DNA from 2 places in the Paenibacillus enshidis genome. Region 2 is predicted to be linked to the other one. Evidence: riboswitches for the same ligand, from Rfam matches in the RefSeq annotation. Region 2 holds a riboswitch; the other holds the start of a gene.

Region 1 (7,491 bases), on a different contig from region 2:
CGGCAAAAAATCAATTCAAGCTTGAGGATTCTAAAGCCTCTTATTTTGATCATTTTTTTCTTCTTTAATATACTCAATGATATCCTGTACCTCACAGTCCAAAGCCTCACAAATTCTGTTCAATGTATCGAACTTTACGCCATCTGTTTCTTCGTTGTACAGCTTGGCAATCCCATTTCTATGTAACCCGGTTAAACGGGATAGATCAGCAATGTTAATTCTTTTTTCGCCCATAAGACGAGATAAATGGACTTTAATCATACGTTCCCCTCCTTATAAAAATGCACACCAAAGTGTTGACAACGCATACTCCGATATGTATATTTAAGTAGATAAAACAAATACTATAGTGTTCATTTTGTACATCTTAATGTTTGAAGCTTTTATAAGAAAAACGTCTATCAACGTACATTCAAAGAAGACAGACCATGTTTAGCGTTTAGCGGTAGTTTTTCTTGCGATCTCAGGAAGCTGACTCCGCGATGATTATACATTCTGACATCTTAAAAAGAGGTGAGAACATGCTGGAATCGCTCGAATCTTTGGCCGAGCCATTAATTCGAACGCGCATAGAGTTATTATACAATAATTTGTCCCATTCGCGGCCAGACTATAGTCAACTAACCCAAGAATGTGACAGTTACTTCCGATCTATTCGCAAGGCTTCCGGGACGCACTTCAGTTAATGAATGAATTACAAAAGTACAATTGGATCACAGAACAGTGAAGGGGATGGTTTTCAGGGACATTTTCGCGGACTTATACACAAAAGCAGCGGAGAGGACGAAGCAATTCCGAAAAAGCGGAGCGTTCGCCTTTGGCCCGAAGGGTCAACAGCGATTGTAGGAATGCTTCGTTCTCGGAGCGTCTCACAAACGCACGAAAAGAGTGCCCCCGGTCAATGGACCTTTTGGGACACCCCCTTTTAATCCGACAGTGTAGTGATGCTTCTCCTGACCATCAGTCAATATCAAGACTTTCCCATGCCTCGGCTTCCTTAATTTTGGCGATAATCGCCTCATACAATGCTTCGGGCGAATCCGCCGCCACAATTTCACCGTTGACCATCGCGTACGGCTGGGCATAACACTGTCCGCAATTGTTGAGACAGCCGTACTCGACAACATCGTATTCGGGATTCTCCTCAAGTCTGGGCATGACATCCTCGGTGCTGGTATTGCTGCTGCAAAATTCTATGATCGGTCTCATGATTTTATTTCACCTGCTTTTGGCGGGAGCATTTTATTTTGCTCTCGTTTGTAATATAATAAACCTTATAGGAAAGGAGTTGAACTCTAATGAGCGATAACACAATCACCATGTATGATGAAGTGTTGGAAGTTTTGGATAAATTGCGTCCGTTCCTGCAGCGTGACGGTGGTGACGTTGAGCTGGTTGACGTGGAAGACGGCATTGTGAAGTTGAAGCTGATGGGTGCCTGCGGCAGTTGCCCAAGCTCTACAATTACACTGAAAGCCGGTATCGAACGTGCTTTGCTCGAAGAAGTTGACGGTGTGCAGGAAGTAATACAGGTATTCTAATATGCTTCAAGCATATTGACGGTAAGGGCCTTGACTTCGCAAGAAGCCAAGGCTCTTTTTTGCGGACTCCCTATCCATCTACAGTATCGAAGGACGGATCGGGTCCAGGCCTCCTGAAATGTCCATAATATTGCCTGTAATAAAGTCGGACGAATCCTCGCATAAATAAGCAATCACGCGCGCGATATCCTCACCGCTGCCCGGTCTGCCTCTGGGTGTCTCATGATCCTCCATGCCGCGAACCTCGGCAATCGTCTTCTCCTTATTGTCGCCCCGAATGTCTCCGGGACAGATCATATTGACCGTGATTCCCGACGGAGCTTCTTCAACAGCCAGAGTCTTGGTAAAAGAGACCAAACCCACCTTCGCCGCTGCATATACCGCCCGGTGTGGCCATGCTCTTCCCTCCGCAGCATGTCCAAATCCAAAATGGATAATTCTTCCCCACCGCTGTCTGCGCATAAGCGGAAGTACCAGATGATCCAGCAGCATCGTGCCGACCAGATTCCCGTTCAGCATCGCATGAATTTCAGCAGGCGTGTAGTCCGCAAACAGCTTGCGTTCGCGTATAAAAGGCCCTGCATTATTCACCATAATATCAACACCGCCGAGTTTAAGCTCCACCTGGGTCACAAGCTTTTCAATATCCTGCTGCCGGGAAATGTCCGCCTGAACGGCTGTACACCGAACTCCCTTGTTCTGAATGATTTGTTCCAGCTCCAGAGCTTCCGTACGGCTGTGTACATAGTTTATCGCAATATCGAACCCTTGATCCGCCAAATGTAAAGCTGTCATTCTCCCCAGCCCTTTGGCGCTTCCTGTAATCAGGGCAACCTTTGGTTTCAACGTACTTCCTCCTCTGCAAAGAGAACGCCACAGAATCAGTATAAAAGATTTGGGTCCATGCCTCAACTTGTCCGGGGAACAGCAAGTAAAACCGCCCCTGCCTGAAGGCAGAAGCGGTGTGCGGATACGGTCTGTTCAATTAAAATGCCGGGACGATAGCTCCCTGGTATTTATCTTCAATAAATTTCTTGGCTTCCTCGGATTGCAGGGCTTTGGCCAACATCTGAATGCCTTCGGAATCCTTGTTATCCGGACGGGCCACCAGCAGATTCGCGTATGGAGATTCTTTGTCTTCGATGAACAGGGCGTCCTTCGTCGGATTCAGGTTGGCTTCCAGCGCATAGTTGGTGTTAATGACCGCCAGGTCCAAGTCAGGCAGCTGGCGCGGCAGCATGGCCGCATCTGCGTCGCGGATGTCCAGGTTCTTCGGATTGCCAGTGATATCTGCAATGGTAGAGTTAATGTCCGTGTTGTCCTTCAAAGTAATCAGACCTTGCTTGGCCAACAGCATCAAGGCGCGGCCAGCGTTTGTCGCATCGTTAGGGATGCCTACAATGGCGCCGTCCGGAACTTCATCCACGGATTTGTATTTTTGCGAATACGCACCCATAGGCTCAACGTGTACTGGCACTACTGATACCAAATCCATGCCGCGTGCTTTGTTCTCGCTGTCCAGATACGGCTGGTGCTGGAAAAAGTTCGCATCCAGTTGCTTGTCGAACAGCTGCACGTTCGGCTGCACATAATCGTTAAAAGTAACGACCTGCAGGCGCACACCCTCTTTTTCCAGCGCAGGCTTGATCGCTTCAAGGATTTCAGCATGCGGCACAGCGGATGCACCGACCTTCAGCTCGATGCTGCGCGATGTTCCCGGATTATTGTCCGCAGTTGCCCCCTGACCGTTTTGAGCGTTCCCGCAGGCTCCCAAAATCAGCAGTAATGCAAGGCTTAAGAAAGCAAATGACCATTTTTTCATAACGTGTAATCCCTCCAAAATTTAATTTTTTTAAAAAATTGGGTATGAATAAGGATCTATATTTAATGTTTCCTTATTTCCGTGTATAATGCCGCACCAGACGATCACCCGCCATTTGCAGCACCTGAACCAGTACAACCATGAGCACAACGGCGACAATCATGACGGCCGTGTCATAACGGTAATAACCGTAGTTGATCGCCAGCGCACCCAAGCCGCCGCCGCCGATCATCCCGGACATGGCCGTATAAGACACGAGCGTGACAATCGTAATCGTTAATGCGGCGAGCAGTCCCGGCCTTGCCTCACGGAGCAGCACGCGGAAGATGATCTGCCCGGTGGAGGCTCCCATCGCGTGAGCCGCTTCAATAACACCCCGGTCCACCTCGCGCAGGGACGTTTCGACAAGCCTTGCGAAAAACGGCGCCGCCCCGATGACAAGCGGGGGAATCGTGCCGATCACTCCAATGGAGGTGCCAACGATCGCCCTCGTTACAGGGATCAATGCGACGATCAGAATGATAAACGGCACGGATCTCAGTATATTAACGATAAATGACAGCACGGTGTAGACCACCCTCATCAGGACAAGTGACGAACGGCTGGACAGGAACAGCACGACCCCGAGCGGCAGACCCAGAATCAGTGTGAACAAACCGGATATCAGCAGCATTTGGATCGTATCCATTGTCGAGCTGCCGATCTCATTCCAGTTAATCTGTGAAAAATCAAGCTCATTCATCCGCCGATCACCTCCACATCAAGCCCCTGTGCCGACAATTCCTGCGTCGTCTCCCGGATCGCCTTCTCGTCTCCCTCAAAGCGGACGGTAAGCAATCCGTAGGGCACATTTTTCAGCGTGGAGATCGTGCCCTGCAGGATGGCAAAATCCACACCGGTTCGCCGGACCGTGCGTGATAAAATCGATTCATAGGTTTTATCACCCAGGAATGAAATTCTCACAGTCTGCGAAGAGGACGGATGGGAGGCGGCAATCGCTGCCTGCAGTTCTTCTCCCTGGTCTGTCTCCCTCATAATAAATTCCCTTGTCACCGGATGCTGCGGCTTGATGAAGACTTCAGCCACCGGACCCTGCTCCACGATTCCGCCCTGATGGATAACAGCGACACGGTCGCAGATCCGCTGGATCACATGCATTTCATGCGTAATCAGCACGATGGTCAGATTGAAGCGCTGATTAATATCCAGCAGCAGCTTCAGAATGGAAGCCGTCGTCTGCGGATCGAGCGCCGACGTAGCTTCGTCACACAACAGCACGTCTGGATCACTGGCGAGCGCGCGGGCAATGCCGACCCGCTGCTTCTGTCCGCCGGATAGTTGTGCCGGGTACTTAGTGGCATGCTGCTCCAGCCCGACAAGCGCGAGCAGATCCTTCACCTTCTTATCAATTTCCGCTTTCGGTCTGCCGTCAAGATGAAGCGGAAATGCGATATTGTCATATACAGTCGCGGAAGACAGCAGGTTAAAATGCTGAAAAATCATCCCGATTTTGCGGCGTCTGGATTGCAGCTGCTTCCGGTTAAGTCCTGTCATATTTACACCATCGATCCACACCTCACCCGAGCTTGGCCGCTCCAGCAAATTGATGCAGCGAATCAGTGTGCTTTTTCCTGCTCCGGAATGGCCAATAATGCCGAAGATTTCACCTTTGCCGATCGATAAGTTCAGGTTGGACAGTGCCGGTGTCATCCGGCTGCCTTTGCCATAAAACTTCGTTAGCTCTCTGATTTCAATCAAGTTGGTCCGTCCCCCTTCTCTTCCTTGTACCCCTTCCCACCAGAACTGTCTCTTTTTTTGTCCAGTTAAAGGAAAATAGCCCTTTTCGCAAATGAAAAGGGCTTCTGCAATCCAGCAAAATCCGGTTCTCATCTGCCAATACTACTTAAACACAGTGGTATTGTTGGAATTAGCACCATGACGCTGCCCCCTAAGCGTTTAATAACGCCGGGGTGCAGCCGGTTGCCGGGCTTCATCGGGCCAGTCCCTCCGCCTCTCTCGATAAGAGATTATATGGTTGTTTCAATTATTTCGAGTTTGGAATATCCATTCTATAACCTTCATAAAGCTGACATTAAACTAGATTTCAGTATAGATACTTTACATGGCTTTGTCAAAGGTAATTTTGCGAAAACGTTTAGAAAAATTTCTGACAGTTACATAGGAAGGATGCAAACGACGATTTTACTTGCCTGACGAATGCCTTTCCCACTGCTGATTCGTATATTCGAACGCTTCCGCTACCGACCGGCAGACCATGTCCAAGCCCTGCCGCAGATCGTCAAGATGCTCATCCAGATCCTCAAGCTTGATTTTGCCATACAGCGCCCGCTGCTTCTGCCACAGATCATCCTGCATTTCCACGTTCATGTAGTGCACTTCCGTATTTCTGCGTTTACGCAGCCGGTCAAGCGGCTCTCTGAATCCGTCCTTAAGCTCAAACAGGCGATCAGCCAGTCTGTCGTGGATTTTCAAATACCGGAACTGCCGCAGCACGGTGAAATAGGAGTAATGAGCTTTTACCCTGGATGTGTTCATATCGTAAAAGTCATTCAGCAAATTGCCGAGCTTGTCCAGCATAGAGAACACCCGGATAAACCCATTTTTGTAAAAGTACACATACCGTTCATAATCCGCACGCTCCTGCCCGGTCATTTCCTCGGAAAACTTCGCATGCACCTTCTTACGGAAAAATGCCGCAGCGAACGTACTCTCTTCCAGCTCGGTCAGGGAGGACATCAGCCCGTGTGTCAATATTTCGGCCTTGCGGAAATCGGACGTCGGATCCCCGCTTTGCTCCATCTGGCGCTGCAGCAAGCCCAGCGTCCGCTTCATGCTGTTCATCGCCTGCAGCAGCATTTCGTTATCCTGCCTTGATGGTTCTCCCAAAAGCTCACGCAGCATATACTCAACCTCCCCATGTCTGTTCCGGCCCTTCGAAGCTTATACTTTCTGAAATCTTCACAAACCGTAGCTTTTCCAGCGTTCATCCACCAAGTGCACAATGTCCTCACGCGGCAGCACCTCATCCGGGTAACCAGGCTTCATACGCGCATCCACTACGATCGGCAGCTTGTAATTCAAATGATGCAGCTTGACTTCATGATCGGCAAACATATCCGTTGCCGGATTGAAGCGGGTGAATACTGTCCACAGGAAAGAGGCCTGTGATCTTACTACCTCTTCGGCGTTATCCACTATAAATACGAGCGGCCACTTCTGCTCCATGGCAGATATGCGCTGCAGCACATGCGCAGGCAGCTCAGGCTCCTGCTCGTAGGAGGCTCCCGAGATAACAAGGCAACCGCCGCAATAGGGCTCGATACGGGTGATGCCAGGCAGGTCCCCGCCCTCATACATCCGTGGCAATTCACGCACCGGCTCGCCGACACCCATCAGCACGGCCTTGCTGCCATGGTTAAGCTTACGCCCCGTATAATCGAGCGTATCATGCGAAGTATGATTGAGGATGAACAAATCCTGTGCCGGATTGAAGCGCTCCAGAATCGTCTCCAGCAGCACCGTAAAATTTGACAGGTCGAGCGGCTTGTCCGTCAGCATGAGGAACTTGGTCAGCGAAAGCTGGCCTTGCCCCAGGATCGTAAAGGCAGATACGAGCGCCTCGCGCGAGTAGCTTTCACGCACAACCGCAGCAGCCAGCGCATGAACCCCGGTCTCCGCATACGCCCATAAAGAGCGCACAGCCGGCATAACCAGCGGATAAGCCGGTGACAGCAGGCGCTGCAGGAATTCGCCCAGATAATAGTCCTCCTGGCGCGGCTTGCCTACAATCGTAGCCGGATAGATGGCGTCCTTGCGGTGATGCACATGCTTGACATGAAATACCGGGAAATCATGCTTTAATGAGTAATAGCCGAAATGGTCCCCAAACGGCCCCTCCGGACGCCGCTCATGCGGAGGCACATAACCGCTGATCGCAAATTCAGCCTCTGCAGGAATACGATGTCCGCCCAAAGGATCTTCCGTCATCGGCAGCTTGTCACCCATAATCAGTGATGCAAGCATCAGCTCAGGCAGATTCTCGGGAGCGGGGGCGATCGCCGAAGCGATCAGCGCAGGGGGGCCACCCAGGAAGATCGTAACTGGCAG
Region 2 (7,491 bases):
CGTCCAAAAATATCATGCCGAAGCTGCCATCAACGGCGCGTTCTTCGAAGCGTATAACGGAGCTCCGGATCCTTATGGCATGCTGATATCCGGGGGCAAGGTCATTCACATTGGCAGATATGGCACCACGGTTGGCTTCAAGCAGGATGGAACAGTTGTTATGGACGCGTTGAGTGTCAGTATCACGGGACGGGTAACAGGAAAAGATGGCAGATCCTTGGGCTGGTATGCGACCTTTATGAACAGAACTCCTGCCGAAAATGCAAACACCTCGATGCTGTACACGCCGGAACGCGGGGCGACGGTAGGGTTCAAGGGGGGCATTGCCGTAACCGTACGTGACGGGATTGTCGTTAAAAATGGGATAAATACAAATGTCTCCATTCCGAAGGATGGATATGTGCTCGTGTTTACCGGGACGATGAGAAGCACGGCGCAGCGATTTGCAGAGGGAGCGGCCGTAACCGTGACCACGACATACAGCAACCAAAAGGGTGAAGTCCTTGATTGGCAGGACGTAGTGACCGGAGTAGGCGCCGGGCCTCGGTTGATCACGGACGGTAAAGTCTCCCTGAATCCTGAAGCGGAGGGCTTCAAGGATCCGAAGATATTGAACGCTTCCGGGGCGCGCAGCGGAATTGCCATCATGCCTGACGGATCGGTCCTGCTCGCCACGGTACCGGCGGCGACCATGAAGCAATGGGCAGCAATCATGGAGAAGCTGGGCGCCAAGCAGGCCATGAATCTAGACGGGGGTGCCTCCTCCGGCATGTACGCAGGGGGCAAAATACAGACGGCTCCCGGCCGCAAACTGAGCAATACGCTCATATTCGGAACGAATCTGCAAACGTTTTAGCTTTACCCAATTGACGTTTGGAACATTTCGGGAGAAGATAGGATAAGTATAGATCGCAGGAGGATCAGAAATGAACAATGCAGCGGCGTCAGCTGTGTCCGTGAACATTGCATTGCCGGCCGTACTTATGCACGGTGGCAAGGAAGTACTTAGCGGCATTAACAAATTACCCGCAGACAGGCCCATTCTTCTGACACGCAGCGGGATTCCCGGTGACGGACAGGCGGATCTCGTGCATCATGGCGGCCCGGACAAGGCGGTATGCGTTTATGATCACAGCCGCTATGCGTATTTTGCGCAGCTCATGGACCGCGAGCTTGTTTTCGGAGCTTTCGGGGAAAATGTGACGACGTCTGGGGCTGCGGAGGATACGGTCAGCATTGGGGACATCTACCGGCTTGGCCGTGCGCTCGTACAGATTAGCCAGCCCCGCCAGCCTTGCTTCAAACTGGCGGCAAGATACGGATGGAAGGAGCTTCCGCAGCAATTTCAGCAGACTGGGTACACGGGCTATTATTTCAGAGTGCTTGAAGAGGGGGAACTGTCTCCAGGGGACTCAATGGAGCTGGTGGAGAGGCCGAAGGAGCACATCACTGTAATGGAGGCCAACCGGATCATGTACCAGGAGAAGGATCATGCTGAACAGACGAAGCGGCTGCTGGAAGTAGAGGCGCTGTCGGAGAGCTGGAAGATGCCGCTGCGCAAACGTTTGGGCTGAAGGGATTGCATTGTATAAGGGAGGGAGAGGTTGGAATGACAGTATTGGGTGCAATTGAAGCAGGCGGGACTAAATTTGTATGCGGTATCGGCAATGAGCAGGGGGAAATTATGGGCAGGGTCAGCTTCCCGACGGAAGCACCCGAAGTAACGATGGCCCGGGTCATTGAATATTTCGAAGGAAAGAATGTCGAAGCGATCGGGGTTGGCTCCTTCGGGCCGATTGATCCGATTGTCGGCAGCAGTACATACGGGTACATTACCACAACGCCCAAGCCTCACTGGAGCAACTATAATCTTATCAGCAAGCTGAAGACTCATTTTGATGTTCCGATGGGTTTTGATACGGATGTGAACGGAGCCGCTCTGGGTGAATATACTTGGGGAGCCGCCAAAGGCCTGGACAGCTGCATTTATATTACGGTTGGAACAGGCATCGGCGCAGGGGCCGTTGTCGGAGGGCAAATGCTTCACGGTTTGTCCCACCCGGAAATGGGGCATATTCTGGTCCGCCGCCATCCGGAAGACACGTATGAAGGCTTCTGTCCTTATCACGGCGACTGTCTGGAAGGCCTGGCCGCAGGGCCTGCCATCAGCAAACGGTGGGGGACCCAAGGGGCGGAGCTTTCTCCGGATCATCCCGCATGGGAGATGGAGGCTTATTATCTGGCTCAGGCTTTGATGAATTACGTTCTGATTCTTTCCCCGCAAAAAATTATTATGGGCGGAGGAGTCATGAAGCAGGCGCAGCTCTTTCCGCTGATCCGCCGCAAGCTGCAGGAGATGCTTAAAGGTTACGTTCAACATGCAAGCCTTACGGCGGATATCGACAGCTATATCGTTCCTCCCGGACTTGGCGACAATGCCGGCTTGTCCGGTGCGTTTGCGCTGGCCCGTCTGGGGATATGATCATTTGTGAAAAAAAACTTTGACTTGGCATACATTTCCGTTATAAGATGAGCTTAACAGCATAGCACGGTTTATAAGGAAGCACCTATTTTGCGAATACGCGAAATAGGTGCTTTTTTTGTTGCCGGATGCTGATACTGATACATAACCAGAGGAGGTTTTGTAGTATGGAGATTGTATTCTTGAACAAGCTGTCGCAGACGGAGGAAGCCGACGGACTGGGGGCTGCCCAGGTATGGATCGGGGAAGAAGAGGGAGTATGGTCTGTCGGCTGGCGGACTACAGAAGGGGATGGCGAGAAGGATAGCGTCTGGTATGAGGGACGTTCATGGCAGGAGATGCTCTCCATTTACCGCTATCAGCTGGCTTTGAAGCTGTCCGAAGGGTACCGTCCGCTTATTGACGGGGTATTCCATGAGCGCGAAGAAGGCGGGAGCCGTGGGTTGTTTGTGCAGAAGCTATACTGCTACAGCGATCTTCATCCCCGTGATGATGTGTATACCGAGCTTACGGTCTGGCGCCGGCGCCGGGCGGCAGCCGAGCACAGGGCCCCATATATGATTGCAAGCAACCGTTTGCTGAAGCTGATCAGTGTCTTTCTCCCACGGAATGAAGCGGAGCTGTTTGAACTGCCGGGCATGGGGGAGAGCAAGGTGCGGGCCTATGGAGCGGAACTGCTGGCTATCACCTGTAAGGGTGAGCAGTATCGTCCATTTCCTTTGCATTGGGTGATGGAAGAGCTTGATGCCCAGGACTTTATCAATTGGAGCTACCGCCAGAAGGAACAGAAGTACAAGCTGGAGCTCGACAGATTTAATCAGCGCCAGGCGATTCTGAAGGGGGCGGCGGAAGGTCTTGGCCTGGAGGACATAAGTCGGCAGGCGGAACTGCCGCGCAGGGAAGTCATTGAAATGCTGGAGGTGCTTGAGCGAGAAGGGTACGATGTAGATAACGTGATCCGGAGTGAGCTGTCGGGCGCTACAGAGCAGGAGCAGGAGGCGATTCGGGAGGCCTACCAGGAGCTGGGAGACCGCTTTTTGAAGCCTGTTATGCAGCGGGTGTATGGCGATCCAAATCACGGGGATATGAAGCTGGATGAAATTTATGAGCGTCTGCGGCTGGTGCGTATCTGTTACCGTCGCGATGAAGGAGGCAAACAGAGCGCCAGCTAAAGCAAACTGCATCTAGTGGTGAATGCCAAAAAGACGGACCCTGTCCCGAAGGAAGGCTCCGTCTTTCATTCCTATTCTGTAAAATATTCAGATCCAGTCTTTCTTGCGGAAAATCAGAAACATGCTGCTGCCCAGTGCAATCATCACGCCAATCACGACAAAATATCCGTGGCGGGTGTGCAACTCGGGCATATTATCAAAGTTCATTCCATAAATTCCTGTAATGACGGTCAAAGGCATAAATACGGTGGTGATCGCTGTAAAAACCCGCATGATTTCGTTGGCCCGGTTGGCAATGCTGGACTGGTAGGCTTCACGAAGGTTGCCCATCAGATCACGGTAGGTGTCGAAGGTTTCGGAAATTTTTACGGCGTTTTCATAAATGTCGCTAAAATATTTCTGCAATTGCTCGTCAATCAGGCGCAAATCCCGTTTGTTCAACGTATTGATGACTTCCTTCTGCGGGCCAAGCACTTTTTTAAGCCATAAAATTTCACTGCGCAGACCGATAATTTCGTTCAAATGAGATTTTTTCGTATGCATCAGAATGTCTTCCTCAAGCTTTTCGATTCGAACCTCGATCCGGTCGCCCACGAGAAAATAATTGTCTACGATCAGGTCGATCAGCAGATACATAAAACGGTCAGGAGAATTCACTTCCTGCTCCCAAAGCAGCGGCTTCAGGGAACGAAGCTCATTGATCTTCTGTCTGGTGATGGTGATGATAAAATGTCTGCCGAGAAAAATATTGAGGGAACGCAGAAAGATTTCTTCATCATCAAACCGGATGCTGTTTACAACGATAAAGTAATGATTATCATATATTTCAATTTTGGGACGCTGGTCTTCTTCGCTCAGGCAGTCTTCCACAGCCAGATCATGAATGGAAAAGAGCGGCTGCAGCACCGCGAGATCTTCAACATCGGCATCAATCCAGTAAAAGCCGTCGGCCGGTGCCGTCAATGTATTTTCAATGTCGTCAATGAGGGTAAATACCCCGTTGTTCACTAACCGGATTTTCATTTCTCTCACTCCTTATGCTTCGCCCCAGGGCGAATGATGTTCACAAGGAATGCTTTCAGACTGGTGCCAGACCCAGGAAGTTAGAAGCTCCACAGACATGAAGAACGTGCGTCCCGTCTCCGGCAAGCTGAAGTCATTCCTATGCTGTTGTCATGCTTCCGCCGCCTATTCGGACTCGGGTCGCCTTCCATGGTTGGTGTCACCCCTATCGAATTATATTAAGATGAGCCGCAGCAGTCCTTTTTTATACGCCAATCTTGAACTGTGCATATAGTTTCAGCCGCCTGCAGCACTTGTCTAGTATAACGCCCGCCAGATGGCCTTTCAAGGGCTAAACTGGACATTTTCATTTGCTGTTTTCATCTTATGGAGGCAGCCGAATCCGTGTGCGCGATGAATGGATTTTTCTGCTTGACGAGAGAGGTGTTCATGCTTTAAAGTTTGATACAGGATATTTGAATTAGTTAAAATTGAAAATAGCGAAATCTTATCAAGAGCAGGTGGAGGGACTAGCCCGATGAAACCCGGCAACCGGCGGTGATCCGCACGGTGCTAATTCTTGCAGGTCACATTTTCTTTAGAAACTGGATCTGAGAGATGAGAGAGGCGCATATGAATCAGATATGACCTTTCTCGTGCTGCGAGAAAGGTCATTTTTAATATGCCCGGCATCTCAGCAATGATTTTCGCAAACTTCATGAACAGGAGTGAGCATTATGCCGATTAAAATTCCAGACACCTTGCCGGCGAAGGAGGTTCTTGCGGGTGAGAACATTTTTGTCATGGACGAGAGCAAGGCCTATCACCAGGACATCCGTCCGCTCCGCATTGCGATTCTTAACCTGATGCCGACCAAAGAAACGACCGAAACCCAACTGCTGCGGCTGATCGGCAACACCCCGCTGCAAGTGGATGTCACGCTCGTTCACCCGCAGTCGCATGTGTCCAAAAACACGTCCCAGGAGTATCTGGACATGTTTTACAAAACATTTGACGAAATCAAAAATACCCGCTTTGATGGCATGATTATTACAGGTGCGCCTGTAGAGCAGCTTGAATTTGAGGATGTAAATTATTGGGAGGAGATTCGCAGCATCTTTGACTGGACCCGGACGAATGTGACCTCCACCATGCATATCTGTTGGGCCTCGCAGGCGGGCTTATACCACCATTTCGGGGTTCCCAAATACGGATTGGACAGCAAATGCTTCGGCGTTTTTGCGCATACAGTTAGCAAGCCTCATGTGAAGCTGCTGCGCGGCTTTGACGAAGTCTTCTATGCGCCTCACTCACGGCATACGGAAGTCCGCCGCGCGGATATTGAACGTTTTCCCGAACTGGAACTGCTCTCGGAATCGGAAGAAGCCGGTGTGTATATTGTCGCTACGACGGACGGCAAGCAGATTTTTGTGACAGGCCATTCCGAGTATGATCCGTTATCCCTGAAATGGGAGTATGACCGGGATATGGCCAAAGGCTTGGACAATGTTCCCTTGCCCCAAAATTATTTCCCGCAGGATGATCCAACCTGTACACCGCCGTCCACGTGGCGGGCCCATGCCAACTTATTATTTTCTAACTGGCTGAACTACTATGTGTACCAGGAGACCCCTTATGACATCGGTGATATCGGGCCTCAAATTTAATAAGTAAAAACGAACAGGAGGATTTATATGGATAACCCAAAATTGAAAATCGAAAGCAGATTAGCCCAAATCGGTTCCGTCAATGAGCCTGTAACCGGTGCGGTGAATTTTCCGATTTACCAGTCGACAGCTTTCCGTCATCCGCGGCTCGGACAGAGCACAGGCTTCGATTATATCCGTACCACGAATCCGACTCGCAAGGTGCTCGAAGAAGCAGCAGCGGAGCTGGAATCCGGAGACGCCGGATTCGCCTGTTCCTCCGGCATGGCCGCTCTGCAGACGATTTTTACTCTGTTCGGACAAGGGGATCATCTGATCGTTTCCCTTGACTTGTATGGAGGAACCTATCGTTTGCTGGAACGCATCCTCTCCAAATACGGCGTAACCGCCTCTTATGTGGATACGAATGACCTCAATGCGCTGGAGCAGACACGCCGTCCGAACACGAAGGCCGTATTTATCGAAACGCCGACCAACCCGCTCATGATGATTACCGATATCGCGGCGGTAGCCGGCTGGGCCAAAAAGCATGATCTGCTGACGATTGTGGACAATACGCTGCTTACGCCATATTTCCAAAGACCGATTGAACTGGGTGCCGACATCGTAGTTCACAGCGCCACCAAATATTTGGGCGGTCATAATGACGTCCTGGCCGGACTGATCGTCACCAAAGGAAAAGAGCTGTCCGAAGAAATGGCCTTCCTGCACAACTCGATTGGGGCCGTGCTGTCCCCGAACGACAGCTACCAATTGATGAAAGGCATGAAAACCCTTGCCCTGCGCATGGACAGACATGAACAGAATGCCACACAGATCGCACAGTATCTGCTGACTCACTCGCTGGTGACGGACGTATACTATCCGGCCCTGGAGAGCCATCCGGGATATGAGATTCAAAACAGACAGTCCTCCGGGAATACGGGAATTTTCTCGTTCAAGGTCAAGGATGCCCGCCTGGTAGAGCCTTTGCTGCGCCATATCAAGCTGATCGCCTTTGCCGAAAGTCTGGGCGGGGTTGAATCACTTATGACCTATCCTGCGGTGCAGACCCATGCGGACATTCCGGCGGAAATCAGGGATGCGGTAGGCGTCGACGACAGGCTGCTTCGTTTCTCCGTTGGCATTGAACATGCGGAGGACCTTATTCAGGATCTGGGTGGTGCGC

The links. Region 2 has a riboswitch for S-adenosylmethionine ahead of metA (homoserine O-acetyltransferase MetA). Riboswitches for the same ligand answer to the same signal wherever they lie in the genome.
Region 1: linked by a shared signal. The riboswitch ahead of ACE41H_RS10230 (methionine ABC transporter ATP-binding protein) and the one ahead of metA (homoserine O-acetyltransferase MetA) in region 2 are both predicted to bind S-adenosylmethionine.

What each region holds. Positions count from the first base shown of each region.
Region 1 covers NZ_JBHHMI010000007.1:55,090-62,580, reverse strand. The annotation lists gene ACE41H_RS10260 (helix-turn-helix domain-containing protein) at 31-261, opposite strand; gene ACE41H_RS10255 (YuzB family protein) at 961-1,212, opposite strand; gene ACE41H_RS10250 (NifU family protein) at 1,299-1,541, shown strand; gene ACE41H_RS10245 (SDR family oxidoreductase) at 1,620-2,387, opposite strand; gene ACE41H_RS10240 (MetQ/NlpA family ABC transporter substrate-binding protein) at 2,527-3,363, opposite strand; gene ACE41H_RS10235 (methionine ABC transporter permease) at 3,437-4,105, opposite strand; gene ACE41H_RS10230 (methionine ABC transporter ATP-binding protein) at 4,102-5,121, opposite strand; SAM riboswitch class I at 5,247-5,389, opposite strand; gene ACE41H_RS10225 (Cthe_2314 family HEPN domain-containing protein) at 5,566-6,285, opposite strand; gene ACE41H_RS10220 (UbiD family decarboxylase) at 6,343-7,491, opposite strand, start outside.
Region 2 covers NZ_JBHHMI010000011.1:124,905-132,395, forward strand. The annotation lists gene ACE41H_RS14460 (phosphodiester glycosidase family protein) at 1-856, shown strand, start outside; gene ACE41H_RS14465 (MOSC domain-containing protein) at 927-1,574, shown strand; gene ACE41H_RS14470 (ROK family protein) at 1,610-2,482, shown strand; gene ACE41H_RS14475 (HRDC domain-containing protein) at 2,650-3,654, shown strand; gene corA (magnesium/cobalt transporter CorA) at 3,742-4,677, opposite strand; SAM riboswitch class I at 5,162-5,281, shown strand; gene metA (homoserine O-acetyltransferase MetA) at 5,394-6,323, shown strand; gene ACE41H_RS14490 (aminotransferase class I/II-fold pyridoxal phosphate-dependent enzyme) at 6,351-7,491, shown strand, end outside.